Regions from separate parts of the Paenibacillus sp. MT86 genome, predicted to be linked through region 1. Evidence: riboswitches for the same ligand, from Rfam matches in the RefSeq annotation. Region 1 holds a riboswitch; each other region holds the start of a gene.

What was found. A riboswitch is a leader RNA that binds a small molecule or an ion and turns the genes downstream of it on or off. The one in region 1 is predicted to bind cyclic di-AMP.
Region 2: linked by a shared signal. The riboswitch ahead of AC3RCL_RS00140 (resuscitation-promoting factor) and the one ahead of AC3RCL_RS02185 (hypothetical protein) in region 1 are both predicted to bind cyclic di-AMP.
Region 3: linked by a shared signal. The riboswitch ahead of AC3RCL_RS11405 (C40 family peptidase) and the one ahead of AC3RCL_RS02185 (hypothetical protein) in region 1 are both predicted to bind cyclic di-AMP.

Annotation. Positions count from the first base shown of each region.
Region 1 covers NZ_CM179499.1:505,530-516,273, reverse strand. Annotated here, with positions in the region: partial or broken gene AC3RCL_RS02210 (histidine kinase) at 1-629, opposite strand, end outside; gene kdpC (potassium-transporting ATPase subunit KdpC) at 632-1,264, opposite strand; gene kdpB (potassium-transporting ATPase subunit KdpB) at 1,345-3,378, opposite strand; gene kdpA (potassium-transporting ATPase subunit KdpA) at 3,401-5,080, opposite strand; gene AC3RCL_RS02190 (potassium-transporting ATPase subunit F) at 5,111-5,179, opposite strand; gene AC3RCL_RS02185 (hypothetical protein) at 5,339-5,749, opposite strand; cyclic di-AMP (ydaO/yuaA leader) riboswitch at 5,879-6,047, opposite strand; cyclic di-AMP (ydaO/yuaA leader) riboswitch at 6,587-6,759, shown strand; gene AC3RCL_RS02180 (hypothetical protein) at 6,896-7,363, shown strand; gene AC3RCL_RS02175 (proline dehydrogenase family protein) at 7,513-8,433, opposite strand; gene pruA (L-glutamate gamma-semialdehyde dehydrogenase) at 8,632-10,179, shown strand; gene AC3RCL_RS02165 (serine hydrolase domain-containing protein) at 10,248-10,744, opposite strand, start outside.
Region 2 covers NZ_CM179499.1:26,939-37,682, forward strand. Annotated here, with positions in the region: gene AC3RCL_RS00125 (AbrB/MazE/SpoVT family DNA-binding domain-containing protein) at 1-70, opposite strand, end outside; gene AC3RCL_RS00130 (HD domain-containing protein) at 394-1,683, shown strand; gene AC3RCL_RS00135 (TatD family hydrolase) at 1,780-2,544, shown strand; cyclic di-AMP (ydaO/yuaA leader) riboswitch at 2,750-2,964, shown strand; gene AC3RCL_RS00140 (resuscitation-promoting factor) at 3,234-4,421, shown strand; gene rnmV (ribonuclease M5) at 4,608-5,153, shown strand; gene rsmA (16S rRNA (adenine(1518)-N(6)/adenine(1519)-N(6))-dimethyltransferase RsmA) at 5,157-6,041, shown strand; gene yabG (sporulation peptidase YabG) at 6,157-7,059, shown strand; gene veg (biofilm formation stimulator Veg) at 7,350-7,625, shown strand; gene AC3RCL_RS00165 (small, acid-soluble spore protein, alpha/beta type) at 7,859-8,041, shown strand; gene ispE (4-(cytidine 5'-diphospho)-2-C-methyl-D-erythritol kinase) at 8,300-9,154, shown strand; gene purR (pur operon repressor) at 9,264-10,091, shown strand; gene spoVG (septation regulator SpoVG) at 10,275-10,559, shown strand; gene glmU (bifunctional UDP-N-acetylglucosamine diphosphorylase/glucosamine-1-phosphate N-acetyltransferase GlmU) at 10,670-10,744, shown strand, end outside.
Region 3 covers NZ_CM179499.1:2,579,434-2,590,177, reverse strand. Annotated here, with positions in the region: gene AC3RCL_RS11420 (AraC family transcriptional regulator) at 1-107, shown strand, start outside; gene AC3RCL_RS11415 (2Fe-2S iron-sulfur cluster-binding protein) at 205-594, opposite strand; gene AC3RCL_RS11410 (stalk domain-containing protein) at 820-2,094, shown strand; gene AC3RCL_RS11405 (C40 family peptidase) at 2,215-2,691, opposite strand; cyclic di-AMP (ydaO/yuaA leader) riboswitch at 2,695-2,828, opposite strand; gene AC3RCL_RS11400 (hypothetical protein) at 3,091-3,618, shown strand; gene AC3RCL_RS11395 (ROK family protein) at 3,923-4,876, opposite strand; gene AC3RCL_RS11390 (copper homeostasis protein CutC) at 4,912-5,598, opposite strand; gene AC3RCL_RS11385 (leucyl aminopeptidase family protein) at 5,629-7,089, opposite strand; gene AC3RCL_RS11380 (ABC transporter ATP-binding protein) at 7,130-8,119, opposite strand; gene AC3RCL_RS11375 (ABC transporter ATP-binding protein) at 8,116-9,120, opposite strand; gene AC3RCL_RS11370 (ABC transporter permease) at 9,136-10,044, opposite strand; gene AC3RCL_RS11365 (ABC transporter permease subunit) at 10,057-10,744, opposite strand, start outside.

The DNA.
Region 1 (10,744 bases):
CGGAGCACCGCCAGATTGCCCTGCTTCCATAGGCTGCCGTCTCCAAGCAGGCCGCCTTGTGCCCGTTCCAGCATCGTTTCGGGCGTTACGTCAATAAGCACCACCTCGTCGGCGCTCTCCAGCGTATCGGCCGGTACCGTATGGCTGGCTTTAATGCCCGTCAGCCTGGAGGCAATGTCCTGCACATCCTCAAGCTCATACACGTTGACCGTTGTGATGACGCTGATTCCGCGGCTTAACAGGAATCGGATATCATCCAGCCGCGCAGCATGCCGCGCTCCCTTCCGGTTGCGATGGGCAAGCCCATCGACAAGCACTACCTCCGGGTTGCGCTGCACCAGCAGATCAAGATCAAGATCCTTCTTCTCTACGCCGTCCTCCATCCAATGAATGCTGGGCACCCGTTCCAGATCACGGACCTGCTCCACCGTTTCCGGCCGCTGCATCGTGGATACCGCGCATATGACGACATCGATGCCTTGCAGCCTCAAGGTCTGCCCTTCTCGAAGCATATGATAGGTTTTTCCCGATCCGCTCACAGCCCCGATATATACCTTGAGCCGTCCCTGATGGAGCTTGGAAATCGACCTTAAGAGCTCCTCCGGCGATTTTCTCCGAAAGGGATCCATGATCAGTTAAGGTTAAGAAGCTCTTGGAGCCCCAGATTCAGCTTCAACACATTCACGCGCGGTTCACCGAATACGCCCAAATCCCGTCCCTCCGTATGCTCCTTTACCAGCTGATCAAGCTCTGCTTCCGCAATTCCGGTCAGCTTGCTGATCCGCGGAATCTGGATATACGCGGCCTTCGGCGATAGGTGAGGATCCAACCCGGAGCCGGAATTCGTTACCAGATCGATCGGCACCTCGCTCACCGGAACGTCCGGGTTGTTCTCCGTCCACGCTTCAATTGATGCCTTCGTTCGTTCAATCAAATCCGGGTTGGAAGGGGCATAGTTATTGCTGCCTGAGCCGGCCCCGTTGTATTCAATGCTGGACACCCTGCCGTGAAAATATTGCGGCTCCGTAAAGTCCTGGCCGATCAATTCCGATCCGACCACCTTTCCGCCCCGATCCGTGACCAAACTGCCGCCGGATTGCTTCGGCATGAGCAGCTGCGCCGCTCCCGTCGTGACCAGCGGATAAAGAATTCCGCATAACACGATAAATACAAGACTTGTTCTCAGGGCCATGCCCAGCGAGACACGGGCCGCGCCCACCCCGGCGCGAGGGGCCGGCGATGATTTCTGCAATGGCTTATTCATGGTTCCTCGATCCCTTCTTTCATATTTTCCTCAAATAGCAGCCTCCGGGATATCTCGATAGGACGGCTGCTGTTTCCGGCCTAAATCCAGAGATGCACGATCATATCGATCAGCTTAATCCCGATGAACGGCACGATCACGCCGCCTAATCCGTAGACCAGCACATTGCGCTGCAGCAGCTTCGACGAGCTCATCGGCTTATAGGCCACACCCTTCATCGCAAGCGGAATCAGCAGCGGAATGATAATGGCATTAAAGATCAGCGCCGACAGAATCGCCGACATGGGAGAACCCAGTCCCATGACGTTCAGAACGTTCATGCTTGGAATAGCAGCTGCGAACATCGCCGGAATGATGGCAAAATATTTGGCGACGTCGTTCGCGACGCTGAAGGTGGTCAGCGCGCCGCGCGTCATCAGCAGCTGCTTGCCGATGGCAACCACCTCGATAATCTTCGACGGATCCGAATCCAGATCCACCATATTGGCCGCTTCCTTGGCTGCGGTGGTACCGCTGTTCATCGCCAGCCCGACATCGGCCTGGGCCAGCGCCGGGGCATCGTTCGTCCCGTCCCCGGTCATCGCCACCAGCTTGCCTTCGGCTTGTTCTCGGCGGATGACGGCAATCTTATCCTCGGGCTTGCTCTCCGCGATGAAATCATCGACGCCCGCTTCACGGGCAATCGTCGCCGCGGTGAGCGGGTTGTCGCCCGTGCACATAATCGTCTTGATGCCCATCCGGCGCAGCTGGTCAAACCGTTCCTTCATGCCCGGCTTCACGGTATCCTTTAGGTAGATCAAACCAAAGATGCGGTTATCCACGGCGACCGTAAGCGGGGTTCCCCCCTCTGTGGCGATGGCGTCGCTATTTGACGACAAATCCGAAGGGATGGCGCCTCCTTGCGACTGCACCCACGCCTTGACGGCATCCACAGCGCCCTTGCGGACTTTCCGGCCATCCCTCAGGTCCATGCCGCTCATCCGGGTCTCCGCCTTAAATTCGATGAATTCCGCCCCATCCGCCATGCCCTCATCCACTGCGAAACCTTCCTTCCTCAGCAGCTCCAACACCGACCGTCCTTCCGGCGTCTCATCCTGCAGCGAGCTCACCGCGGCCCACTGGGACACCGATGCCAGCGACTCGCCGCCGACGGGAATCAACCGGCTGGCCATCCGGTTACCAAACGTAATGGTACCCGTCTTATCCAGAATCATCGTGTTGATGTCACCGGCGGCCTCAACCGCTTTGCCGGACATCGCCAGCACGTTGAACTGCGTTACCCGGTCCATGCCGGCAATCCCGATCGCTGACAGCAACCCCCCGATCGTGGTCGGGATCAGACATACCAGCAGCGAGATCAGCACCGGAACGGTCAACTCGATGCCAAGATACTTCGCGATCGGTGCCAGCGTCACAACCACGATCAGGAAGATCAGCGTTAAGACGATCAACAGCGTATTCAGCGCAATTTCGTTTGGCGTCTTCTGCCGGGAGGCCCCTTCGACCAGCGAGATCATCCGGTCGATAAACGATTCCCCCGGATCGCTTGTAATCCGGATGCGGATCGTATCGCTGACAACCCGGGTCCCCCCCGTGACCGAGCTGAAATCGCCGCCGGCTTCTTTAATGACGGGGGCGGATTCCCCGGTAATCGCCGATTCGTCAACGGATGCAAGGCCCGCAATCACTTCCCCGTCCCCGGGAATCATCTCGCCCTGCGCGACCATCACGATATCTCCTTTGCGCAGAGCCGTGGACGACACGGATTGTACCCCGCCGTTCTCCATCACTTTGCGAGCCGTCATTTCCTGCTTCGACTGCTTAAGGGAATCGGCCTGCGCCTTGCCGCGCCCTTCGGCAAGCGCCTCTGCGAAGTTTGCGAACAGCAGCGTGAACAGCAGGATGACGAACACGGTCAGGTTAAATCCGATACTGCCCTCGGTACCGAAATAGGACGGAAATATCGTCATAAGCAGCACAACCAGAGTCCCGGCCTCCACGACAAACATGACCGGATTTCTCATCATCAGGACGGGATTCAGCTTCGTGAAGCTGTCCTTCAGCGCCTGACGGACCATCTCTTGGGACATCGCTTTTTTTCTCGTATTATTCATGGTAATAGGCCACCTTTTCTATTTAACGAATCGTCAGATGCTCGGCAATCGGTCCCAGCACCAGCACAGGCAGGAAGGTCAAGGCACCGATGATCAGGACCACCGCGATGAGAATGCCGGCAAAAAGCTTATTATCTGTCCGGAACGTTCCGAGCGTCTCGGGAACCCACTGCTTCCGCATCAGAGAGCCGCCCACCGCCAGCAGGGCAATCATCGAAATATAGCGCCCGATCAGCATGACCAGTCCGGTGCTGATGTTCCAGAACGGCGTGTTATCCGCAAGGCCCTCAAACCCGGAGCCGTTATTGGCAGCGGATGACGTGTATTCGTAAAGCACCTGCGAGATGCCGTGAAAGCCCGAATGGGCAATGCCCGCCTGTCCCGCATCCGTCATGAGCGCGAGCGCCGTCGGAGCAAGGATGATCAATGGGTGTACCAGAATGACAATCGCGATCAGCTTCATCTCCCGGGCCTCGATTTTTCTGCCGAGAAATTCGGGGGTACGGCCAACCATAAGACCGGCCAGGAACATCGCCAGGATCGCGTACATGAGCATGTTCATCAGCCCGACGCCTTTTCCGCCAAAAACGGAATTCAGCATCATCAGGGACAACGGCGAAATCCCGCCGAGCGGCGTGAGCGTATCATGCATGTTGTTGACCGACCCGGTCGTGGCCGCAGTTGTCACCGTCGTAAACAGGGAGGATTGGGCGATCCCGAACCGGACCTCCTTGCCCTCCATGCTGCCTTGCGAGGCGTCGATGCCCAGCTGGTTTAATGCCGGGTTGCCGTTGGTTTCCGCGGCATAGTTCAAGGACAGGAAGCCGATAAACAAGGTCATCATTACCGAGAATATGATCCAGCCCTGCTTACGGCTCTTCGCGAACAAACCAAATGTGTAAGGAAGCGCCGCCCCGAGACTCCACATGGACAGAATCTCGATCACATTGGTCAGCGGGGACGGGTTCTCGAACGGATGCGCCGAGTTGGCCCCCATAAAACCGCCCCCATTGGTGCCCAGATGCTTGATCGATTCGAGCGCGGCCACCGGACCCACCGCTATTTGCTGCTCGCTTCCTTCCAGCGTCGTGACGCTGAGCGTAGGCTTCAGGGTCTGCGGCACCTGCAGCGCCACCAGCACCATCGCAATGATGAAAGCAGCCGGAATGAATACCCGGGTATGCGCCTTAACGAAGTCCTCAAAAAAGTTGCCGACGGTCGTGCCCTTGCTGGTCACCGCCCGGATAAAAGCAATCGCCACGCACAGCCCGGTCGCCGCGGACGTAAACATCATCATCGTAATGACGGCCATCTGGGCCAGATAAGACAATCCCGACTCCCCGCTGTAATGCTGAAGATTCGTATTGGTCATGAAGCTGATCATCGTATTGAACGACAAGGTCGGTTCCATATGGCCGATGCCGTTCGGGTTCAGCGGCAGCACCTTCTGCAGCCGCAGAATCAAGTAGCCCGCCGCAACCAGCACGATATTCGTTAACACAAAGCTGACGGCATATCCTTTCCATGTCATCCCCTTGCGTTCTTTCAAGCCGATCAGAGCAAAGATCGGTTTCTCCGCCCAGGAGAACCATCTGTCCGTACCATTGCTTTCATAACGAAACACCTGATATAGATAAGTTCCCAGCGGCTTGACCAGCAGCACCAGAACGAGTATAACGATGGCAATTTGTAAAATGCCCATGACGAATGCCTTCCTCCTTCAGCCGTTTCCCTAGAATTTTTCAGGGTGAATCAGCGCATAAATCAAATAGAGAAAAATAAAAATCGTGAATATCAACATGATCATCACGGCTGATCAGCCTCCGGTTCCGAAACCACGCGCCCGCACCAGGACATAAACAGCATGAGCAGTCCGTAGGTTCCTCCCAAAATGAGCACCATAACTAAATCCTGCATGAATGTAACCTCCCCTACGCTCTTGTGACGTCAGTCCAAACACTTAGCTCATAACGGATGCCATCAGAAAGGACACCTGATGATGATTCGTATGAAGCACCACATCGGCACCCAGCCCTTTGTATATCAAGCGCGGATTGCCGGAATGGGTGATCACGTAAATCGACTCCGAGGTCCATGTCCGGCAGATCCGCAAATAGCGGCAGCACAGATTCAAGCTGCTTTCGAACAGAAACACCTTGCCGACGGGAAACTCGGGAATGATCCAGGTCTGCTCGTCTCTTGTATCAATCAAAATGATGGGTTTGCAGCCCAGTTCTCGCAGCCTCTGCTGCTCAGCCCGGTTGTTGGCTATGGCCGCAAACGGAACACGTTTGTGAATCAGCTGGCGGACGAATTCCTCCCCTGCCTTGTTCGGCGCGGATACCAGGATGAATTCCTGTGGTTTCTCCATCTTCGTTTCTCCTCCTAAGGTCAGAAAGAGAAGGCAACAACAAAGAAGCCTGCGGAAAGAGAAGAACTCTTCCCGCAGGCTTCTTACAGGACACGGTGAAATACACCGTGGCCCAAGTCCACGACAATCGTTGCCTCTCTCGATACGCTTACGAGGTTAGCTGACGGATTCGGGCGTGAGAGTCGCCCTACCCATAGACCGTTATCTTGTCTACAGGATTCACCCCAGAGAGATCAGATTCATCTCCCGACTGGTTCCCCCGTTCCTTTTCCATTCAAGGACTCAGCGAAAATTAAAAACGAGTAGCATGTTATTCTATTAGCCATTGACTTGTCATCCAGACTGGGCATAACAGCACAGCAACAGGAGGTTCACGCGGTGAGAGTCGCCTCTACCTTCAAATCTCAGCAAGGCCCATGGTGCCTTCGCCATCGATCCATAAAGGCTTAGGGGCAGCTCTCACACTGCCTTTAGACCTTCATGAAACGGCTGCCCGTATGCCTTGGTCGTTGATGACCGTCAATTCATAGTTCGTATCATACGTCCGGCCCTGCAGGATGTAAATGTGAGCAAAAACACATCTGGCGTTATGTCGAACAGGAACCAAGCAGTATTTCGTCTTTATCTTCCGAATACTGCTCTATACTATGTATTTCTCTTGTTTTCTCTTATTTATCGCAATCCAACGAGATACCGAGATTTTGCCACGATAATAGATGACACGGCTGATTGTACGCGTTTTCTTTTACCGTTTTCATCACATTTCGGAATCTATTCGTCCCATACGGTCATTTACTTTTCGTTTCCTCCGGCGTATGATTCATCCATCTATTCGAAACACGTGATACGCCGAGCTCCCGACAGACCGGGAGACGGGGGAACCAAAGTCACCAGTCTTCGATTGGTGAATGGGGTGAATCCGCTGCGCCTAGGATCGAAGGGCCCAGCGGTAGGGTGCTCTCAGTCCGAATCCGTCAGCTAACCTCGTAGGCGCGTTGTTGAGAGAGAATACCATCCAAGCTTTGGCATAGCGGCCGCCGGAATTGGGGCTCTAACCATAAATAGGCCTGGAGAGCGGGGTTTCTCTGCTCACCAGGCCTATTTGCCGTGCATATAACATTCTTATAAAGGAGCGTAGATCAAATCATGACGAAACTCATCGAGGCAGCGCTTACACCCGTCATCGAAACCGCAGTGCCTGCATTAGGTGAAGAGACTATCGGCCATATGGAGATATTTCGTTTCGACCGGGGCTCGGCCGAACGCTTTATCCCATGGAGCGATCATGGCTGGAACTGCGGCTTGTTCAAAGTCAGCTGCAAAGACGCGGCAGGATATGTCGAATATGCCCTGCCAAGAACGAGAGAATTTTCGGACCTGGTCCGCTGGGCATCCGTCTTCTCAAGGCTGAGAGGCATGTCCGTGACTGAGGCCCTTCGCTATGCCCGAAAGCAGCAGCAGCAGTGGGGATCCGCACGGATGCAACTTGCTGTATCGGCCCTCGCCGATCTGGAGATCAACCTGCATCGGCACGTCACCCGGGAGCGGTTAGGCAGACTGCCGCTCGAGCGCTCCTTCCTGATGGATTGCTCGGAGTCGTATTATCATTTCTAGGGACAGCAGCTACAGAGAGCTAATGTCCCCGTTTCCTTTGGATTGGGCACTTCTAAGCAGCCTGATGTTTTTTGAAACCATGAAGAACCCCGTCAAAACGCCACTTATTTCATCAGGCATTTTGATGGGGTTCTTCAATCGGATCCCGCTCACTTGAACATATTTTTGAGCACCATCATCAGATTGGCCGGCTTCTCCGCCAGCCTCCGGGTGAAATACGGGTACCACATCGTTCCATAGGGCATATAACACCGGATACGGTAGCCGTCCTGCGCAAGCGCTGCTTGATCGTTCATCCGCAGTCCGTACAGCATCTGAAATTCATAGTCCTGTTTGTCTATGCGGCTCTGCTCGGCAAATACCTTCACCCAGTCGATGATGTTGTCATCATGCGAGGCAATCGCGACGTAGGCTCCTTGGTCGAAATGCATTTTGACCAATTTCTTGTAGTTGTCAATGACCTCCCGCTTCTGCTGAAAGGCGATGGTTCCCGGCTCTTTGTACGCCCCCTTCACCAGCCGCAGATTAACGCCGGCCCTTAACAAGTTCTTCACGTCCTCCTCCGTACGGAACAAGTAGGCCTGCATCACGGTCCCCACATTGGTCAGCCCCTCCTTATGAAGGCGGAGCGTCATATCGATGGTTGCCTGGGTATACGGCGAATCCTCCATGTCCAGGCGAACGAAGTTGCGGTGCTCTTTAGCCTTTCTTACCACCGACCTGATGTTTTCGTAAGCCTTCTCGGGGTCCAGGGCCATGCCCATCTGCGTCGGTTTCAAGGATACGTTCGATTGCACTTCGCGCTTCGCAATCCCTTCCACCAGCTTCAAATATTCCTCTCGGTACCCGGCCGCTTCGTCCAGCGTCGTAATGCCCTCCCCCAAATGATCCAGCGTAACGAGAATGCCCTTCGCGTTTAGCCTCTCGATTTCGTCCAGCGCCTCATCCAAGGTATCGCCGGCAATGAATCGGCCAGCCAATTTCCGGCCGTACTTGATCGACAGCCATTTCACGAGTTTATTGCCGGACACCGTCAGGATCACTTTACGGTACAGCTCGGTTCCGTCCATGCGCGCGCCCCCTTTGCAAGGTAAACCAAAATGCACTCTATCTAACTCATATGCAAAAATCATGACGGCATGCAGGAAGACATACATATTTAAATAGAGGTTTTCACCAGGAGATGCTAACCATGCCACCATGACGATCCGCAGCTGGACCATTGGCCTGAAGCTTCGATTCATATCATGTTAAGGAGGGGCCTCCCCATGCGAGCACCTTTTCGGAACGAACCGTTTATGGACTTCAACAACGAGTGGAACAACAAGTTATACGATGTGGCGTTATCCGGGGTCGAAGCCGAGCTTGGCCAATCGTACCCCTTGGTTATCGGCGGTGCCAAAATCCATACGGAACGTACCGCAAAGTCGGTCAATCCGTCGCGCAAACGCCAAGTCATCGGCGTCGTGTCCCAAGCGGATACCGAGCTTGCCGAGCAAGCCATTCAAACGGCGGCGCGTACTTTTGAGACGTGGAAGCACACCGAGGCGAACGAGCGGGCACGCTACCTGTTCAAGGCCGCGGCGATCATGCGGCGGCGCAAGCTCGAGTTCTCCGCGCTGATGACCCTCGAAGCCGGCAAGACGCGTGCCGAAGCGGACGCGGATACTGCCGAAGCGATCGATTTTATGGAGTTCTATGCACGCGAGATGCAGCGCCTGAGCGCACCCCAGCCGCTGACGGTCCACGAGGAGGAAGAGAATCATCTCGATTACATCCCGCTTGGCGTCGGCATCGTCATTCCGCCTTGGAACTTCCCGCTCGCGATTATGGCCGGTATGACCACGGCGGCCATCGTCTCCGGCAACACCGTTGTGCTGAAACCGGCGAGCACCACTCCGGTCATAGCCGCCAAATTCGTGGAGCTTCTTGAAGAAGTCAGCCTGCCTCCGGGTGTCGTTAACTTTCTGCCCGGTCCGGGTCAGGAAGTGGGCGATTATTTGGTGGATCACCCATTGACCAGGTTTGTCAGCTTTACGGGATCCCGCGACGTTGGACTGCGGATTCAAGAGCGTGCGGCCAAGACGCAGCCGGGGCAGCGATGGATCAAGCGCGTCATCGCCGAAATGGGCGGGAAAGACGCCATCATCGTGGACAACGAAGCCGATTTGGACCTTGCTGCGGATGCGATTACCGCTTCGGCCTTCGGCTTCTCCGGCCAGAAATGCTCCGCCTGCTCCAGAGCCATCGTGCATGAGGACGTCTATGATACCGTGCTGCAGAAGGTCATCGAGCGCTCCAAGAAGCTGGTGATCGGAAACCCCTCCCATGCCGAGGCTCAGGTGGGACCCGTCATCGACGATAAGGCGTACCGTAAAATTCTCGACTATATCGAAATCGGGAAAAGCGAAGGCAAGCTGGTACTCGGCGGATTCTCGGGCGATCCGGAGGGGTATTTCATTCAGCCTACGATTTTTGCGGATGTGGACAGCACTGCCCGTATTTCCCAGGAGGAAATCTTCGGCCCGGTGGTGGCCTTCACGAAGGCGGCCTCCTTCGACGAAGCGATTCAATTCGCCAATAATACCGATTATGGGCTGACCGGCGCGGTGATCTCGAACAACCGCGCGCATCTGGAGCAGGCACGGCGCGATTTCCATGTCGGCAACCTGTATTTGAACCGGAAATGCACCGGCGCCTTGGTGGGCACCCACCCGTTCGGCGGCTTCAATATGTCCGGAACGGATTCCAAAGCCGGCGGCCGCGACTACCTGCTCTTGTTCACGCAGCCGAAGGTGGTGTCGGAACGGTTCTGAATACCGCATGCCAAAAAAACCTCTCCATGATCATGGAGAGGTTTTTACTGTACCTTGTTTTGTCGGCATTATGCCCTGGCTTTGCCCTTCATCTCCCGGACCACCTTGCCTTCGAAGGATTGGTTCATCCAGTAGGCAAGATGAATGCCTTCTTCGCTGAAGGTGCATTCCGTCGTTAAGTAGAACGGCGTCTCGGTCAGCCTGACGGTCAGCTGCAGCGTCAGGTCATCCTTCCAGGTCATGGAGGCAGCATACGCTTGATCCGTCATCATGATCAGCTTCGTGGTTCCCGACTTCCACTCGCTCCGGCCAAGGGCAATCGAGTTGACGCCATGTTCCCCCGTAAGCTCCATCACCCCGCCATCCTCTTCAAACCGGACGGAGAACGAATGCAGCTTCTCCTCGTTCTCTTCGAGATCATAGACGATCCCGGATACGTCCTTCTCAATCGGAGATAAAGCCTTCTCGCTTGGCGGATCCAGCTTAAGCGCTTGCAGCGTTCCGGCAAGGGATGAGGCCGCGTCCGCATCGGCCGGCAGCGGATCTGCTCCCATCGCCGGCAGCA
Region 2 (10,744 bases), 480 kb from region 1:
GCAACTCAATCGGAATGACGACCCGTCCAAGCTCATCGACTTTCCTTACAATTCCTGTTGATTTCATCATAACTTATAAATGCCCCTCTCGCCATAATTTAAAAAAGTCATAATTCGACATAGTTCTAGTTTTTATGTTATTTATAGTACCAACGATTCCCAAAACAGTCAACCTATATTTTTGAAAAATCGGAACCTGTTTACGAAAGTATAGTGAACAAAAGCCTTATATAGCAACGGAATTACCATAATCGAACCAATTTTTGCGGCGATTTTGGATTTGTCGATTTGGAAAGCGTGATTTTACGTTATTCGACACGGTTCGACACTAGATGTCAAAAGAAGTGTTTATCGGCTAAAACTAAAGAGTTAACGAGAAGGAGTTGAGATGAAATGCATTCACCCATTTCGGAAGAAAAAGTGTTTAAGGACCCCGTCCACAACTATATTCATGTACAGGACGACATCATTTGGCGGTTAATCGATACCCCGGAATTCCAGCGGCTTCGCCGGGTCAGGCAGTTGGGCACTTCTTTCCTGACCTTTCATGGAGCTGAGCACAGCCGATTCTCCCATTCTCTTGGAGTCTATGAAATTACGAGAAGAATCATCTCTCAATTCGAACGGAGAGGGTATTCCGATTGGCCTGCCGAGGAACGGCAAGTTGCGCTCTGCGCGGCGCTGCTGCATGATGTGGGGCATGGACCTTTTTCGCATTCCATAGAAGAAGCTTTTCATATGAACCACGAGGATTGGACATGCCGGATCCTGCTCGGAGATACTTGCGTCAATCAGGTACTTCAGGAGCTCGGTGCCGATTTTCCCGAGAAGGTCGCCTCCGTTATTAACAAAACCTACGATAAGCCGATTGTGATGAATCTGGTCACTAGTCCGCTGGATGCAGACCGGATGGATTATTTGCTAAGGGATGCTTACTATACGGGAGTCAATTATGGAACGATTGATATCGACCGAATCTTGCGGATGCTGCGGCCGTACCGGGATCGGGTCGTCGTGAAGGAATCGGGCATGCACGCGGTGGAGGATTATCTCATGTCGCGGTATCAGATGTACTGGCAGGTGTATTTTCATCCCGTCACCCGAAGCTCCGAAATCATCCTGCGCCAAATCTTTCGCCGGGCCAAGGAACTGCATGACCGTGGATATGCTTTCCGGTTCATGATCGAACCGCTGCCTGCGCTGTTTTCGGGGAATATCGGCGTGCATCAATATCTGCGCCTTGATGAAGCCCTGATTCAAACGGCCTTTCTGCAATGGACGGAGGAGGAAGACCCGCTTCTTAGCGAATTATGCGGCCGTTTCATGCACCGAAAGCTCTACAAATATGTAGAAATCGACAACATCGATCTGGAAACCATCGACGGGATCCGCCAAGCGTTCCGCGCCGTGGGGCTGCAACCGGAATATGACCTGGAGATTGATTTTCCAACGGATCTTCCTTATGATAAGGTTCATTCCGATATGCCGCTTAACGAGAAACAGATTCTCCTTCTGGACCGGCATGACGAGCTGAGGGAAATCTCGGAGGTATCCGATATCGTACGCTCGATCAGCGGCATTCATAAAGGGCGGTACCATCTTTATTATCCGGAGGAGAAGGTGGGCCCGCTCCTGGGTCAAATGCCGGAGACGATAGCCGACGTTTTCAAACAACAGCATTAAATCAGGCAAAACAGGACAACCGTTAATCCCCTTGCATTCAACCAACTAATGGAAAATAGACGACATAGAAACGACAGGAAGGAGAGTGTGGATAGTATGCTGTTCGACACGCACACTCATATGGACGCTCCCCAATTCGACGAAGACCGGGAAGCTGCAATTCAGCGGGCGCTTGAAGCCGGCGTTACGCGGATGATCAATATCGGATTTAACCGGGAGACGATCCCGACCACGATGAAGCTGGCTGAGACTTATGATTTTATATATGCAGCGGTAGGCTGGCATCCTGTAGATGCGATCACCATGGAGGATCAGGACCTGGATTGGATCGCCTCTTTATGCAGTCACGATAAAGTGGTGGCAATCGGGGAGATCGGCTTGGACTATCATTGGGATACGTCCCCCAAGGAAGTACAGCACCGCGTGCTTCGGCGCCAGATCGGGCTTGCCCGGGAATTGAACATGCCCATTGTCATTCATAACCGGGATGCGCATGAAGATATCGTTAACATTTTGCGTGAGGAAAAAGCCTCCGAGGTCGGCGGTGTCATGCATTCCTTCTCCGGAAGCTGGGAAACGGCCAAAATGTGCCTGGATATGGGATTCCATATCTCGTTTGGGGGGCCGATTACGTTCAAGAATGCGAAGCAGCCCAAAGAGGTTTTGGCAAAGGTTCCGCTTGATCGATTATTGATCGAAACGGACGCGCCTTACCTGACACCTCATCCCTTCCGCGGGAAACGAAATGAGACCGCATATGTAAAATTGGTGGCGGAGGCGGCGGCCGAAATTAGAGGGTTGTCCTATGAGGAATTGGCCCAAATTACCACCAAAAATGCGCTGGAACGATTTGGTATTTAACGAAAACAAGAGCAAAAGCCATGAAAAAGGGAGCATTTTCGATTAATTAAAGTTTTTTAATCAGAAAAGGCGTTGATATTACAATATTTTAACCTTTTACTTGAGAAAATGTGGTTGAATGTCGCTTTACAACCTGCATACAAACAGGATATCATCTTTTCAGTGATAAGAAGCTGCGATGTGCAGATCGCAGCCGAATATTTCATGAACCGTCTCGCTTAATCTCCGAAATTCTGGAGAACGGGGGAACCGATACTGCGGTGCATACTGGTCTGGATGCACGAAGCTGTATTTGATTTCTTTTTCGGGTCTTTGGGGTGAATTTGAAGGATCTCGCCATGAGCGGGCATCCGGATATAGGGCGTCTCTCTTACGTCCGAACCCGACAGCTAACTCCGTAAGCGAAATAAGAGGGGAAATCTCGTGCATACCATTTCCATGATTTCATTCATCAGGAAGCCACGTTAGAGCCTCTAGTACTCTTTCAATGGCTTCTTTTATTTTTGAATAATGGAGACGGGTCCATCATACTCTTGGTAAACAGGAGGTGATGGCAGATGGACGGAAGACGGGAATTGACGCAGGGTGTAGATAGATAGCAGGGCGCCCTGTGAGAAAAATTGCTATAGTCACGTCAAATGCATTCATGCGTTTACCTAGACGGCGGGACTATGAAGGAGGATGGAATAGTGGGCATTTTTCAACCTGAAGAAACCCATGAATCACAATCATCCAGCATGTCTTACGCATTGAGATGGAAGCATGACAATTTGCGTCAACTGATGTTGCTCGGCGCCATGGGTGCCGTTACGGTATCACTTCTCATATCGTTGGTTGTACATGACCAGGCAGGCAAGGAAGTTCAGCTTGTCGTCGACGGCCGGGTCACTACGGTGGAAACACGTGGATCGTTGCTGCAGGAATTGCTGGATGAGCAAGCGATCACGTTGAGTCCCCAAGATCAAATTTCGATGCCCCTGAACGGCTCAATCCGGGACGGAGACCGAATTATTATTGACAGAGCTATTCCAGTCAACGTTACGGTAGGCAGCAAAACCAAAACCATATTTACATCCCAGGATACAGTTGATCATGTACTCAAAGAGGCTGGCGTTACGATCCAGGGTGAAGATATAGTACAACCGTCGCAAGACACGAAGCTGACCAGCAATATGAATATCAATGTCGTTCGCGTCACGAAGCAAAAAGTTAAGGAAACGGAAGATCGCGAATTCCGCGTGATCAAGACGGCCGATCCATCGCTTGAAAAGGGCGATAACCGCGTCATTCAGCGGGGCGAGTCTGGTCTTATGGTGAACCATTACGAGAAGGTCTACCACAATGGCAAGCTGGTTTCCAAGACTAAGGTCTCCCAACAAATCGAACGCAGAACGAAGGATAAAATCATTGCCGTAGGCACGAAAAAAGTGGAGAAGCCTGTTATCGTCCAGGCGGCAGCCACCGATGTAAAAGCTACACCGGCTAAATTGTCCGGCACGAAAAAAGTAACGACCGCCAAGGCTGTTGAGAACAACGTGGTTTCCCGCGCAGGCGTTGATTTTAAATACAAGAAGGTATTGAACAACGTGTCGATGACCGCGTATTCCGCCGAACAGCAAGGAATCGGTACGCGTACCGCATCCGGCACACGCGTTACGGAAGGTCGCACCATCGCCGTTGATCCTAATATCATCCCGATCGGATGGTGGGTTTACATCGAAGGCATCGGCTTCCGCCGTGCTGAAGATACGGGCGGCGCCATCAAAGGCAACAAAATCGATGTCTATTACGATTCGTTGAAATCGGCCATGAATTTCGGCCGGAAGAGCGGCCGCACCGTTTACGTGATCGGTCCGGTTAAACCTGAATTGAACTAGACGCATGAATTCCAATTTACTTTGCCATTCTAATGCTATACTATTTAGCTTATAATATATGATGATCAAGAAGAGGGAATATTTCCTCTTCTTTTGTTTTGTTAAGACCGGAGTAATCAAGGCTAAACGGGTTGAGCCTTAACGTTGTACAGGCCTGCTCTGCTTGGGAAGGAAGAGAACGAACGCATGATTAAAGAAGTGATTGTCGTGGAAGGCAGGGACGATACCGTTGCCATTAAACGGGCCGTAGAAGCCGACACGATCGAAACCGGCGGTTCAGCGATCAACAAACAAATCCTGAAGCGCATAGCGCTTGCCCAGGAGCGCAGAGGCGTTATCATATTGACGGATCCTGACCATGCGGGTGAACGAATCCGCAAAATCGTGGATCAGGGCGTACCCGGCTGCAAGCACGCCTTCATTCCGGAAGCGGATGCTACCCGGAAAGGGGATATCGGCGTGGAGAATGCCTCGCCAGAGGCGATACGGCGCGCGCTGGAGCGGGTTCACACGTCTTTTGAGGGTGCAGAGAGCCTGATCAGTTTGGAGGATATGCTGGAGGCAGGATTATCGGCTCACCCGGAGGCTGCGGCAAGACGGATGGCGATGGGTAATCTGCTGGGCATCGGATACTGCAACAGCAAGCAGTTCCATAAACGATTGGCCATGTTTCAAATATCGCGGGAAGAATTTCTGGCAGCACTTGCACAGCTGGAAGAAGGGGGCGTTTAGCTAATGAGTCGGATCGAGGATATATCAACACCAAGACGGACGAAGGAGATCATCTCGCGCCATGGATTCTCCTTCAAGAAGAGTCTGGGCCAGAACTTTCTCATCGATCAGAATATTTTGTATAAAATCGTGGAAGCTGCAGGACTGGATGAAGATAAGGGCGCGCTCGAGATCGGACCTGGCATCGGTGCACTGACGGAGAAGCTGGCACAGACGGCAGGAACCGTCACCGCGGTCGAAATCGATCAGCGCCTGATTCCCATCCTAAGGGAAGTCCTGGAGCCCTACGGGAACGTGAGGGTTCATCATGGTGATGTGCTGAAGGTGGATCTTCATGAGCTGTTCCGTCAGGATTTCGCGGACGTATCGAAGGTAAGCGTGGTTGCCAATCTGCCGTATTACGTGACGACGCCGATTCTCATGAAGCTGCTGGAGGAGAAGCTGCCGCTGGAGAACATCGTGGTGATGATTCAGAAGGAAGTGGCCGAACGGATGGCCGCTGCACCGGGAAGCAAGGATTACGGAAGTCTCAGCATTGCCGTTCAATACTACAGCGAGCCTAAGCTGGTCTGCATCGTGCCGCACACGGTGTTCATTCCGCAGCCGAACGTCGAGTCGGCCGTGATTCGCCTGGCGGTCCGGGAACAGCCGCCCGTCCGCGTGGAAGATGAACGATTCTTCTTCGAGGTGGTCCAGGCTTCATTTGCACAGCGACGGAAGACGATTGCCAACAATTTGAAGAGCCGGTTCTTCCCGGGTGAGGGACGTGAACGACTGGAGCAGCTGCTGCAGGAAGCAGGGATCGAGCCTTCACGGCGCGGAGAGACGCTTAGCATTGAGGAGTATGCGCGGCTTAGCAACGTGCTGTTCGGCGCCAATATCCGTTGACGCAGCCGTTCAGGGAGTCTCTGGAGCTTACGGATGGCCTCCGCGCGATAAATTGGCGCTGAACAAGAACCAATAGTCACAGTAGCCCATACCATAGGGTAGGGGTGATGTTGTGATGAACTTGGGAGACTTGGTCGTTCGTAAATCCTACGGCGGCGATGTAACGTTCCGGGTAGAAGGCATGCGGCAAAATAACAATATCGTCATCAAAGGGACGGAATTCCGGTTACTGGCCGATGCTCCCGTTGATGATCTGGTTACGGTCCCGCATCCCACCTTAAGCGAACGAACAAAGCAGGCGCAGATCAAAGCCAATGAATCGCTGGACCGCCTGCAGAAGCAAAGACAGGAGCAGAGCGAGCGTCAACTGGCCAGCCTGCGGCATACTGAAGGCGGCCAGCTTGCGGATAAAGGATACTTTGACGTGCCGGGCAAGGTGCTGCATTTGGATGGAGATCCCCAATATCTGAAGAAGAGCATGACCTTGTACAACCAGCTTCGGGTCCCAGCGGAAGGCCATTATATCAATGAGTCGGGGATGGCCGATTCATTATATCGTCTTCTTCCGCGGGTAAGACCTGATATCGTTGTGATCACGGGACATGATGGGGTTCTGAAGAGACGTCAGCCATACGATTTATATAGCCTGGACAGCTATAAGAATTCCCACAACTTCGTCACGGCGATTCAGGTGGCGCGTCAATATGAGCGGAACCTGGATTCCCTGGTCATCGTGGCCGGAGCGTGCCAATCGCATTTTGAGGCGCTGCTGCAGGCTGGAGCCAATTTTGCCAGCTCGCCGGGGCGAATCCTCATCCATGCGCTGGATCCCGTTTACGTCGCCGCTAAAGCGGCCTATACGTCGGTCCGGGATACCGTGAACATCCATGACGTGGTCCATCATACGATCAGCGGCAGCCAGGGCGTAGGCGGAATTGAGACGAGAGGCAGCTACCGGATCGGTCTTCCCAAGCTGCAGGATTTGTCCACCTTGAAGGTTACGCCTTCAGTCAGTTAGGCGCCTAATCCGTTCGATCAGAGGTCCAATAACCGCTGGAAAATGAACCAAGAAGAACCCCACACGCTGGGGTTTTTTTATTTTTCCTTTCCATTCGTTAAGAAAGTTGTCAAAAAAAATACATAAAGCTTGTCAATTTAGCACATATTAAAGCAAATGAGCGCGAGAATGGCAGGGTCAAAAAAAATACATTGACAATATATTTTTGATGCTGATATAATTAATGTTTTTGAATTGACAAATGATGTGATCTTCGGTATAATGGACAAGGAAAGAGGTGGTCGTCGACAATGGCTAAAAATGCGCTGTTGGAAATCAAACGCAGTCTCGATGCCCATTTAGGGCAAAAAATTACGCTTCGGGCAAACGGTGGCCGTCGGAAGACCGTCGAGCGTACTGGTGTTTTGGAAGAAACGTACCCTTCTGTTTTCATTGTGAAGCTGGACCAAGACCAGCAAACTTTTAAACGTGTGTCTTACAGTTATGCGGATATTTTGACCGAAACCGTGGAGATCATGGTCACCGGTGACGACAACGAGATGCGAATTACCTATATCAAGTCATAACGATACGTCATGAGAGCAGTCTCCGCTTACAGGGAGGCTGTTTTTTGTTGCCATCCTTCCGGAGGGATGACAAGGACGGGTTGAACGCATACTAAAGCTGCGCGAAGCTTATCCCAGCCGTTCTATACGCGGTGACGGAGACTTAAGCATGCGTAAGGCCCATGGAAGGCCGCTGCGTCGCGCAGGATGCTGTTCATGCCATACTCAATACATTTTCCAAGGAGGCGGGATTGATGAGCAGAAGAAGACGAAGCATCATGTCCGATCAATTGAAGACCGAATTGGCTAAAGAATTGGGATTCTACGACACCGTGGAAAAAGAGGGCTGGGGAGGCATTAAGGCCAAGGATGCCGGCAACATGGTAAAACGGGCGATTGAGCTCGCCGAGCGGGCAGCCCGCAAATCCGACCTGTAAGAGTATGGCCGCATCGCAGCAGGGTCTTCCGATTAAGCGGAAGGCCCTGTTTGTTTCATCTTTAGCTTCCTGACTCGCAGGAACAGCTTGCGTTATTCGCGTCGATAGGCGTTTTTCTTAAAGCCGGTGCATCGTAAACGTCATCAAACGGTCCCATGACTTCAAAGCCTGAGTTTGTTAATATAGAGGCATTAGATGTTTTTCCTCGAATATGTTAAGTTCAAGCATATGGGAAAAGCTAAGGATAGGTGAACGTTCTTGAAAATATACGAAAAAGCACCGGCCAAAATCAATTTGATGCTGGATGTACTCCATAAACGTCCTGACGGCTTTCATGAGGTAGAGATGGTCATGACGATGATCGACCTCGCCGATCGGCTCGAAATGTCCGAACAGAAGCGGGACACCATCATCATCACCTCGCAGGCAGGATACATACCGCTGGACGAGAAGAATTTGGCCTTTCAGGCAGCAAGACTAATCAAAGAGCGCTACGACGTGAAGAAGGGTGTACATATCCACCTGGACAAAAAAATTCCCGTTGCCGCGGGACTCGCAGGAGGCAGCAGCGATGCGGCGGCAACGCTGCGCGGCTTGAACCGCCTCTGGGGGCTCGGCATCCCCCAGCAGGAGCTGCTCGCGCTCGGTGCCGAGCTCGGCTCCGATGTGCCGTTCTGCGTGACCGGCGGCACGGCATTGGCTACGGGGCGCGGCGAAGTCCTCACGCCGATCCAGAATCCGCCGCAATGCTGGGTGATCGTGGCGAAGCCGCCGATCAATGTGTCGACGGCGGAGGTGTATGGCCGCTTGCGCAGCGAGCAAATTCAGTCCCATCCCTCGGCTGAGCGGATGGTGGACGCGCTGGCGCAGGGCAGCTTCCAGCAGACGTGCCAGTCGCTGGGCAACGTGCTGGAAGAAGTCACCTTGAAGATGCACCCGGAAGTTCAGCAGCTGAAGGAAGGTATGCTGAAATTGGGCGCTGACGGCGCGCTGATGTCCGGCAGCGGTCCTACCGTCTTCGGGCTGGTCTCCAAGGAATCCAAGGTGGCCCGGATTTACAATGGCCTTCGGGGCTTCTGCAAGGAAGTGTATGCCGTTCGCCTGCTCACTTAGAAACAGTTGGAATTGACAATTCGGGGGCGAATTGCAATCAAAGTTGTATAAATACGTACAAAAGTGTTATATTTAACATATAATATTCGGATTTAGCGAGGAACCCTAGGTGAAAAAATTAAAACGAAGCGAACGATTGGTCGATATGACCCAATATTTACTATCCAAACCGCATACGCTGATTCCGCTGACAACGTTCGCCGAGCGATATGGAGCAGCCAAGTCGTCCATTAGCGAGGATTTGGCGATCATTAAGGACGTATTTGAGAGCGAGGGGCTCGGAGAGCTTCAGACGCTGGCCGGCGCGGCCGGAGGGGTAAGGTACATTCCGAAGCTGCGCAGAGACCATGCCCTGCGCTTTGCGGAGGAGCTGTGCCAACAGCTTCAGCAATCGGATCGGATTCTGCCGGGCGGCTACCTGTACATGTCCGATCTGCTCGGACAACCTACGCTCATGAACGAAGCGGGCAAGATCATTGCGACGGCATTCTCCGACCGGGAGATCGATGTGGTCATGACCGTGGAGACCAAAGGAATTCCGTTGGCCTATGCGACGGCGGCGCAATTGAACCTGCCGGTCGTACTAGTTCGCCGGGACCATCAAGTGACGGAGGGGTCGGCCGTAAGCATCAATTATGTGTCGGGTTCGCACAAGAGCATCCATACGATGTCTTTATCCCGCCGGGCGCTCAAGGAACGCTCCCGGGTGCTGATCGTGGACGATTTCATGAAGGCAGGAGGCACCATTCAGGGGATGGTCGATCTGCTGGGTGAATTTAATGCCGAAGTCGCAGGCGTCGGGGTCCTCGTGGAATCGGGATCGGTAGAAACCGAGGAAAGACTCCTGGAGGACTATATTTCACTCGCGGTTTTGAGCGACGTAGACTCCAAAACCAAGAGAATTACCGTCAAACCTGGTAATTATTTCGAAAACTAGGCACGCGGTTTTTGTCGATATAATAGCGTTTTCATTCGAATTGGCACGAAGTCTGTCGAAAATATCACATTCTAAAAAAAATTCCTGTTTTTAGGACATTTTGCAGTAGAAAAAAGAAGGATTTCGGGTTTGCTGTGTGGAATTATACACCAAGTCTCTGATGGAAAAAGGTGGTGAACACATATGCAAATTACGGATGTCAGACTCCGCCGTGTTAACTCTGAGGGGAGAATGAAGGCAATCGCATCCATTACCATCGATAATGAATTTGTCGTTCACGACATTCGCGTCATCGACGGAAACAATGGAATGTTTGTTGCAATGCCGAGCAAACGCACTCCTGACGGAGAGTTCCGCGACATTGCCCATCCCATTTCTTCCGGTACCCGCGAGAAGATTCAATCGGCTGTATTGGCCGAGTATGAGCGAGCGGCTACTGAAGAAGAAGTGATTGAAGAAGGCGCTTAAGTTTTATAATTGGGGTTCAAGGAAAAGAGAGCCATACCTATGGCTCTCTTTTCTTTTTTTGTAGAATGATATATATTCAGTAGTGAGTTCAAGAGGAGGAGGCATGGCCCTTGAAAAGATTTGCTATTGTGCTCGCCGCTGGGCAGGGCAAACGTATGAAATCCAAACTATATAAAGTGCTGCAT
Region 3 (10,744 bases), 2.1 Mb from region 1:
CCCAAGTCGGCTACGGCAACGACAAGTATTTCTCGATGTTATTCAAGAAAATTACCGGTCAAACGCCAAGCTCGTTCCGGGAACAGAGCAAAATGGCCGTGGAGTGAAGGAATTTTCGTTTGTTTTCCTTTCAATAAAGCAGGCAGCCGCAATGGTACGGCTGCCTGCTTTATATATATTACTGTCATATGTCCTTCTATATCGTCAAAAGTATGGAGCATGCTTGATTTTGACGGGGCCGACCGTTTCGATCCTGCTCTGGCATCCGAGACGGTACCCCTCTTCGATTTCTTCCGGATCCAGGCGCCGTTCTTCGGACAGATTGGGTTCGGACAGATACTCGATTCCCTCCACCACCATGCAGCGGCAGCGCGCACATGTCCCTCTTTTGCAAAAAGAGTTCCAATCCACCTCATTCCGCTCGGCCAAGTCAAGCACCGTCATGCCCAGAACAGGGGCCACGCTGCGCTGAACCTCGCGGCCCGTAAGCTCGATGATCCGGTCCGGCACGGCTTCCATTCTCTCTTCCGCTGCCGGGAGCGACGATTTCTCTCCGCTGTTCCCGCCCTTTTTGTTTTTCCAGAATTTAAACACGCCTTTATCCCCCTATGCATGTACAATCATCAGGTTATGTATGAATTCCTTCAATTATTATACTGGAAAGTTTAAAAAATCAACATCCCTACTCTTATCGATTCTATGACATCATGCAATTGGAACTCTATGAAAATTTTGCTATACTAGCGTATGCTAAAAGCAAATTCCATATTCTATGAGAATCATTCTATTATTTTATTGGGTTGGAGGGAAAACAATAGCATGCTGCATAAACCATTAGGAAAAACAGCCGTCGCTGCCGTTCTTGCCTTATCTCTGCTCGGAACCGCTCCCCATAGCGGCCAGATACAGGCTGCGCCTGCCATTTCGGTAAAGCTGGATGACGTTGCGCTTACATTCGACGCAGCTCCCAGGATAGACAAAGGGGTCACGTACGTGCCGTTCCGGACGGTCGGTGAAGCGCTGGGCATTCAAATCACGTGGAACAGCAAGACGCAAACGGTGAAGGCCATTGGCGAGGTGAAAGGTCAAACGACGGAAGTGCTGCTTCAAGTCGGAAGCACGAGCGCAACCGTCAACGGTAAAAAAGTGAAGCTGGCCGCTCCCCCTGTCCAGCGGGAAGGCCGCGTTCTGATTCCGCTGAGCTCGTTCAGCAGCCAATTCGGCGTTAATGTCGGCTGGAATCAGGCGACTCGCACGGTCTCCCTCGTGTCGCCGCAGCGCGAAATGCATCTAAGAGCCTTTTACGCTTTGCAATCTTTCCAAGAGCGGGATCTCGTAGCATCCATGAATTCAGTCGCCTTCGGCTGGAGCCGCATTGATCGGGAAGGTCAGTTTACGCTTCAAGGCGACGAGTATCGTCTGCCTGCGGCGGCCGGCGACGTGACTCCGCAATCGATTGTTGCGGATGCAGCGGATCGGGAGATTAAACCGTACCTTATGGTTTACGCTTTGGACGGAAACGGCGAATTAACCAAAGTCCTCAGCGACAGCAGCCTTCGCCAAAAGTCCATTGAGGGCATCACGACCGCGGTGGCGGATAACGGATTCGGCGGCGTGGTGCTTGATTTCGAAGGGCTCGGTTTTAAACTGGATGCCGCGAAGCAGCAGAAGCTGCTTAATGATTACGTCAAGCAATTGAAAGCGGCATTGCCGAGCGACATTGCTCTGTCCTTAGCGGTTCCGCCATTGAACAGCGCCTATAAAGGCTATGATTACAAGACGCTGGCCTCCCTTGCCGATGATCTCATCGTCATGGCGTATCAGTACAATCCGGTTGGCACCAAAGCCCAGGTTCCTGAACCCAACAGTCTGGTGGACCAAGCCATTCAGCAGGCACTTCAGGCAGGCGTTCCTAAGCAGAAGCTCCTGCTCGGCATCAGCTTAAGCAGCGAAACCGCCACATCCGTCGACGATAAGCTCGGCTTGGCCAAGCGCTATGATCTGAAAGGTGCCGCTTTCTGGCGTCTGGGCTTGTTCCGTTCCTATAATAATGGCATGGAAGCCGCCGTGAATGCCTCTGTCGTAAAAGAATAATCTAGTGAATCCTTTCGCAGAATCCCAAATTATAATCTTCCATAAAAAAAGAAAGCCTGACAAGATCATCTCTTGTCAGGCTTTCCGGTTATGTATCGAACTCTAAACTGCGTATTCCAATTAGCTCGCGCTTCCTACCAGTTTAGCATAGTTCTCTTGACTCAGTACACGGCGCGCCGTTACATAACGCGGTTCGTAATAGGAGTCGCTAAGCTTGCTGATTCTTACGCCCTTGCTGCTGGAAGCATGCGCAAATTGTCCATCTCCAATGTAAACGCCCGCATGGGAAATGCCGCTTCCGCTTGTATTGAAGAATACCAAATCTCCGACTCTCAGGTCCTCGCGATCCACATGAACCCCGGCTTTAGCCTGACTCTGGGATGTGCGCGGAAGATCCATGTCGAAATTTCTAAACATATACAGAATAAATCCGGAGCAATCAAATCCGCTTGTCGTTGTTCCGCCCCATTTATAAGGCGTTCCTACCAATTGCTTCACTTGATGCTGAAAATTCGGTTGTTGATCAGCATAAGCTGATACGGCACCTGAAGAAAAAATAATTGCAGATCCAAGCAATGTGATGACAAATTTCTTCAAAATATGTTCTCTCCTTCGATGCCTACGGAGTTAGCTAAGGGTTCGGTTGAAGGTTCCCTATACTCTCTATGGTACAAGAATAATTCACCCAAGACGGTTCCCCCGTTTTCACAAACGAAATTCGGCAAAATTCATTAACATTTTGTAACCTTCTCTTAATATAGTATACAAGCAAGGATGCTGTCAATAATATCCTAGAAATCTATCACTATATGTTAATCAATGTCGTATAGGCTGAAAATTTTCATGTTTTTTCATTATGCCATCTCGTATACTCATGACAATTATGTAACACTCCATCGAACCTCCGGCGACGTTTTGTTAACGGGCATGCAACTTTTTTGCAGTTCGGAACGTTTACATATTCAGACAAGAAATCAAAGAGGTGATCCTTCGCTTATGAGTCAAATCACGATGGCTGAAGCTTTGGCAGTCCGGGCAGCAATCAACCGTCTCATGAATCAATTGATGACGGAACGCTTGAACAACAGCAGCACGATCATTGAAAAAGGGGAAACGGCGGAGTATCCTGCTCGCAGCGTGGATGCCATTACGGAAGAGATCGAAGCCGCCGCAGCGGATTACAGAAAGCTGGATCTGCTGATGGCAATCTCCAACACGACGCAGACCATTAGTTGGAACGGCTCCGACATGACCATCATGGAGGCGATCGAGCTCGCCAAACAAATGCGCAGCGATATCGGACAGCTTGCCCATCTCGGCTCCCGCAAGAAGCTGGAGCGCCAGAGCGGCCGGGGAAGCGGAGATGGCGCCGTAACGCTGTTTAACGTGGCCTTATACGATCCGGAAGCTTATCAGGCGCAGGCGCGCAAGAAGGAACGCGAAGTGACCAGGCTCTCCTCACTGATCGAGCATGCCAACCATACGAGCATGATTACGTTCGACGCATCAAAATACATGGAATAGCGGAAGCCGCCGGCTCCAAGCCTGCAGGCCGCCTCGCGTGCGGGTTTGGAGCCGGCGGCTTCCGTCGGCGGGCGGGAAAGTGCGGGCAACCGCTTATTGTTTGTCGGATACAAACAAACCTAATAGGAAACCAAAAACTCGACTCCAGTGAAAACGGATGACGGCTTACGGTTTACGCCTATCACCTGTCACAAGTTACGGACTTCGCTTACGCAAATATGATCGCTCCGTTTCCCGCTCTCTTCATGAATAATCAGAAAGCCGCCCTTGAGGGCGGCTTTTGTTGCCTTTTCTTACGAATATATTATTGGAACAAGGCTGCGGCTCCCACCAGGCCAACATCGTCCCGCAGTCCCGCAGGAACGATCTCGTAGGTTCCTAGATAGGACGGCATGACCAGCTTATCCGTCATTTCCCGAAGCTGCGGGAAAAGAAGCTCGCCTGCTCTGCTCACACCCCCGCCAACCACGATGCGATCGGGGTTGAAGCTGTGAATGACGTTAACCAGTCCAAGTGCCATGTAATAGACGGCACGATCGATGACCTCCACTGCGACGGGGTCATGAAGACGTTTAGCCTCGAATACATGCCTGGCGTTCACGCCTCCATCGGCTGCGGCCAGTTCAGAAATAACGCTGGTCTGGGTAAGCATCCGCTGGGATGCTGCCAGGCCGATGGCCGTTCCTGAAGCAAACACCTCCCAGCAGCCATGGCTGCCGCAATTGCACTGCGGACCGCTGGGATCAATGATATGATGCCCAAGTTCCCCTGCAAAGGAATTGCTGCCCAGAAACAGCTTGCCATCCAGCACGATGCCTGAACCGATGCCTGTGCTGAGCGTCACGTAAACCATGTTCGTCGACCCTCGGCCGGCACCTCTTACATATTCGCCCCATGCGGCTGCATTGGCATCATTCAGCACTTGTACTTCCGTATTCAGATCTCGTTCCATCCAGGCTTTGAGAGGGACGTTGGTCCATTCCGGCAAATTCGTGCCGTGAATGACAATGCCCTCCCGGCTGTTAACCGTTCCCGGCGAAGCCATGCCTACGCCTCGAAGCGGGTGGCCGCCCGACACGCTGCGAATCATGTTCGTAATTCTCGCGACCACTTCCTCGGCCGTACGCGCTCCGGCTGTCTCCATTTGCTCCCGGTTCAGCAGCTGTCCTTCGGAATCAAAGAGCGCTGCCGCGATCTTCGTACCCCCAAGGTCAACGCCAACCACAAATTCTTGCTGTTTATTCAATTCGGTTTGCAATTTTTGTTCACCTGTTTCCGATAGGTTTGCTACTTCTATTGATGTAAGCTGTCAGCCAAGGATCGCAGTTCAACCGGATCAATGGGCTTCAGCCCTGATCGGCCATACCGGACAGCTGAGCCGAAATGAACCTCGCTCACGCCGGTCTGGTCGATGAAATCGCGTATGATTTCCCACTTCAGGCCATTCCCGGCCAAAATCTTAAGCCCGGTGCCTGCGGCTTGTTCCACAAGCTCGCGAATCCTCGGGATCGCTTGCGGTGCCGGCTGCGGTCCTCCCGACGTCAAGACGCGGGTGACGGCCGGATATTTCTGCAATGTACGCAGCCCTTCGAATTGATCCTCCAATTCATCAAAAGCCCGGTGGAATGTCACCTGCATATCGCCCGTCCATTCCAGCATTTGGGCCAAGGCGGCCTCGTCGATCTTTCCTTCCGGAGTCAGCATGCCAAGGACCACGCCAGCCGCACCCGCCTTGCGGATCGCCTTAACCTCCGCAACCATGGTTGCTATATCCAGCGCGTTATACACAAAGGATCTGCTATGGGGCCTTACCATCACATGGACCGGAATCCGAACGGCTTTCACGACCTCTTCCACGAGACCGATGCCCGGCGTGAGCCCGCCTTCGGTGATCGCCGTGATCAATTCCAGACGGTCCGCGCCATTCTTCTCGGCTGTGATGGCATCGTCCACGCATGTTGCGATAATTTCAAGCAGCATGTTCTTCACTCCTTACTGTCGTTGGTTCGCTTATGCAGGGCGAAACTGCTTCTCCACATAGTCCGCCAGCAGCCTGGCTCCATAGCCGGTAGCCCCTGCCGCGGAGTGAGGGAATTCCCGTTTATACTGGACCGTGCCTGCCATATCGATATGCACCCATTTCATGGTCTCCGCCACAAAATGGCGGATAAACAACGCAGCCGTTATGGCACCTGCCAAAGTCGACGTGCCGACATTCCTCAGGTCGGCATAATCGCTTCTAAGCTCGGATTCATACTCGTCCATCAGCGGCATGGGCCATAAGCGCTCTCCGTTGCGCTCCCCGATCTCAACCAAATCGGCCGTTATCTCTTGATCGCCCCAAATGCCGGCAATTTCCAAGCCCAATGCCGCACCGACATTGCCGGTAAGAGTTGCGATATCGATCACCTTGTCTGCGTTAAGATGGGCCGCGTGCAGCAGCGCGTCCGCAATGATCAATCTTCCTTCCCCATCAGTATTCGCCACCTGAACGCTCAAGCCGTTCGGATAGTGAACGACGGAAGAAGGAAGCATCGCATCCGGCCCCGATAAATTATCCGCTACGGCGATCAATGCCGTAACCCGTACCGGAGATTTCCGCGATACCAGTATATCCATGGCGCCCACGACGGCGGCTGCGCCGCCCATATCCATGCGGGCATCGCTGATGTCTCGGCCGATCTTAACGTTCATGCCGCCCATATCAAAGGTAACGCCTTTGCCGATAAGCACGATATGAGGGTATTCCTTCCCGGATTCCGCTCCATTGTAGGAAATCTCGATCATGGCAGGCTCGTATTTGCTGCCGGCACCCACGGCGATCAGTCCGTTCATCTGCCGGTCGTGAAGCTCTTGACCGCGGTATACATGAAGGTCTACGGGCGCTTTTTTGAAACGATCCTCAACGACCGCAACAAACGCCTCCGGATTTAACGTCTCGGGTGATTCATTCACCAAGTCTCGGGTGAGCTGCGTTCCTTCGATCCGGATTTCCGCCGTCCGGATGACGGCTTCCATATCTTCACGGGAAAGCCCTTCCCAATCATCTTGTCGAAGATGAAGAGACAGGGCCTGTAGATTGGCCGTAACCCCGCGATGCTTATTGAATTGATACAATCCGTACAGCCAGCCTTCCAGCCACGCTTGGAGCTCTTCCTCCGCCGAGATACCTGGAGTTACCCCGACATCGCGGGCTGCCGGTCGGATCAGCACGGCGCTTGATTTATTCTCCTTGAGCAGCGCTCTCGCGGCCGAAGCGCCCGTTCTTCGCACTTGCTCCGAAGTGAGGTTCGAACGTTGCCCCATTCCGGCAACGAGATCGTCCGACTCGTGCTCGGAACGTCCATAGAACCAGGTCAGCGTCTTGCTTTGCTTCCGGGATTCCGTTACGCGGTAATGAGACTCCTCACCCTCATAAACCGCATAGATCGAAGTATCTGCCAGCTGAACTTCATCGATGGTAATGTTCATATCGAGCCCTTACCTCCTTTTATGAGAAAATCGCGGTCTGTTACGCCTTCTTCATGATTTCTTCGTCATATAAATGGCAAGCCACCTGATGTCCCGGCTCAATCTCACGGTATACAGGCGTAATCTGTTTGCATACTTCCATGCAGGAAGGACAGCGGGTATGGAATCGGCAGCCTGTCGGCGGATTGACCGGGCTCGGCAGATCCCCCTTTAGAATGATCCGTTCCTTCTTCTGCTTCGGATCCGGAACCGGCACCGACGACAACAGCGCTTGCGTGTAAGGATGAAGCGGGCGATCGTACAGCGTATCCTTATCGGCCGTCTCCACGAGCGCGCCCAGATACATAACGCCGATCCGGTCGCTGATATGCTCTACCACGCTGAGATCATGGGAGATGAACAGATAGGTCAGGCCGTATTCTTCCTGAAGATCCTGCAGCAGGTTCAATACCTGGGATTGAATGGATACGTCCAGTGCCGATACAGGCTCGTCGGCTACAATCAGATTGGGGCGCACGGACAAGGCTCGGGCAATGCCGATGCGCTGGCGCTGCCCGCCGCTGAACTCATGGGCGAAGCGTTCGGCATGGAAGCTGTTCAAACCGACCGTTTCCAACAGCTCGCAAGCCAGTTTATCGCGCTCTTTGGAACTCAGCTTGGTATGAATCAACAAGGGTTCCGCTACGAGCTCTTTGACTTTCATTCTTGGATTAAGGGAAGCGTACGGATCCTGAAAGACCATCTGCATGTCTTTGCGCAGCGGACGCATCTGATTCTCGTTGTATCCGCTAATGTCGGTTCCGTTAAAAATCACTTCGCCGCTATTCGGCGTCAGCAGTCGGGTCACCAGCCGGCCGGTCGTCGATTTGCCGCAGCCGCTCTCGCCAACCAGGCTGAAGGTCTCGCCCTTATGGATTGCGAAGGAGATGCCATCCACGGCACGGAGCTGCTTGGACGTACCGAAGAACCCTTTTTTCACCGTGAATGATTTCTGCAAGTTTTTTACTTCTAATAAAGGTGTTTCTTTCATGCGGTTTCTCCTCCCTTCGAATGACCTTCCTGTGTCAGCCAGCAGCGGCTTTTGCGATGTTCTTCATTTACTACGGGGAGAAGCTCCGGCTCCCGGGAGAGGCACTGCTCCATGACAAACGGACACCGCGGAGCAAATTTGCAGCCTTGCGGCATATTCCGCAGATCCGGCACATTCCCGGGAATGGATTCCAAGCGGCGCACCTTTTGTCTAAGCTTGGGGACCGAATTAATGAGTCCTTTGGTGTACGGATGCTGAGGGTTCTCAAACAATTCCTCGACCGTCGCCTCTTCGACGACCCGGCCAGCGTACATGACAACCACCCGGTCACACATTTCAGCCACAACGCCAAGGTCATGGGTAATGAGCAGCATGCCCATTTCCTGTTCCGTCTTGAGCCGATTCATCAGATCCAGGATTTGAGCCTGAATCGTAACGTCCAGGGCGGTAGTCGGCTCGTCCGCGATCAGCAGCTTCGGATTGCACGACATCGCCATCGCAATCATGACCCGCTGGCGCATGCCGCCGGACAATTGGTGCGGATAGTCGTCCACGACCTCGTCCGCCCGCGGAATGCCAACGAGTTTGAGCGAATCGATGGCATGCTGCCGCGCTTTTTTGCGGCCGTATCCCAAGTGCAGCATAATCGCTTCCTCCAGTTGCTTCCCGATCCGAAGGACGGGATTCAGCGACGTCATCGGCTCCTGGAAGATCATGGCCAGCTCGTTTCCGCGATAGCGGCGCATTTCTTTTTCCGACATTTGTACGAGATCCTTGCCCTCAAAGCTTACCGAGCCCCCGGATATTCGGCCGGGCGTGTCTTTAAGAAGCCTCATGATGGACAGGGAGGTCACGCTTTTGCCGCATCCGGATTCACCCACGAGCCCGAGCACTTCGCCTTTATTGATGTGAAAATCCACGCCTGCTACGGCAAGCACCGATGAGCCATCGCGTTTGAATTCGGTTTTGAGACCTTTAACTTCAAGCAATGTTTGCGTCACGATCTATCCCCCCTATTAGTTTTTCGTCTTCGGATCAAGGGCATCATTCAGTCCGTCACCGATCAGGTTGAATGCGAGCACGGTCAGGAATATGAGAAGCCCCGGGTAATATACGATATGGGGTGCAATACTCAAGTAGTCCCGACCCATGCTGAGCATGGCGCCCCAGTCCGGTTCCGTCGGCTTGGCCCCGAGGCCGAGAAAGCTTAACGAGGAAGCCGCCAGTATGGCGCCGCCGATTCTCATCGATACGTTGACGATAATGCTGGGAACCGTCTCGGGGAAAATATGTTTCCAGATAATCCGGTTATGCTTGGCACCCATGGACCGTGCTGCCTCTACATATAAAGATTCCTTTGCGGAGAGCGTCACGCTTCGAATGATTCTGGCAAACGACGGGGTCCCGAAGACCGCCACCGCGATGACTACATTGGATAAGCCCGGCCCCAGTATCGCCACGATACCGATGGCCAGCAGCAGGTCAGGGAACGAGAACATGACGTCACTGCCCCGCATGATGAGGCGATCCAGCCACCCGCCATAGTAGCCGCTAATCAGACCAAGAATCGTACCGAGAATTGCGGATATAAAAACAGCGCTTAAACTGACCGCCATGGTCAACCTTGTTCCGTCAATCAAGCGGCTCAGAATATCACGGCCGTACTCATCCGTACCTGCCCAATGAGCAGCCGACGGGCCTTGCATCATCGCATCATAGTTCGGCTCATTCGGAGGATACGGAACGATATGCGGACCGATCACCGCCAGCACAAGTAGTAACAAGATAAATCCGCTTGATATTACGGCAAGCTTTTGCTTCATGAATTTAGTTGTAAACGCTCTGAATTTGCCAGTTGCCTGGCTCTTTGCAAGCATATCCTCCGGCGCGGAGGAATGGACCGTCACTGTTGAATTGTCGCTCATGGGTTCCCCCTCCTATTTCGATGCATACCGGATTTTTGGATTCAGTACACCGTACAATAAATCAACAATCAGGTTTATCAGGATAAATTCAGCTGCGAACAGCAATAGAAGCGCTTGAATCACGGTGTAATCCCGGAACGCGATGGAATCTACCAAGAGACGCCCCATGCCGGGAATACTGAACACCGTCTCGACCATAACCGAGCCGCCCAGCAAAAATCCGAACTGAAGGCCCGCTACGGTCACGACCTGAATCAGGGAGTTGCGCAGCGCGTGTCTTCCGACAACGACGAATTCCCGCAGACCCTTCGCCCGTCCCGTCCGGACATAATCCTCGCGCATCGTTTCTAGCATCGAAGTACGGGAGTATCTCGCCAGCATGGACATAATCCCCGCTCCCAGCGTAAAGGAAGGCAAAATATAGGATTGCCAGCTGTCGACGCCTCCTGTAGGGAACCAGCCCAGCTCCACGGAGAAAATTTGAATCAGGACAAGACCAAGCCAGAAGCCTGGCAGGGAAATACCGGATATCGCAGTCAACATTCCGAGATAGTCCGGCCACTTGCCGCGGTTGACGGCAGATATGATACCAATAATCAGACCAATGACCAGTGCCCAGCCAAGGCTGGTAAAGGTCAGGACAATCGTCGGGAAAAAGCGGCTTTCCAACATGTCCGTCACCGGTAAGCCGGAAGTAACG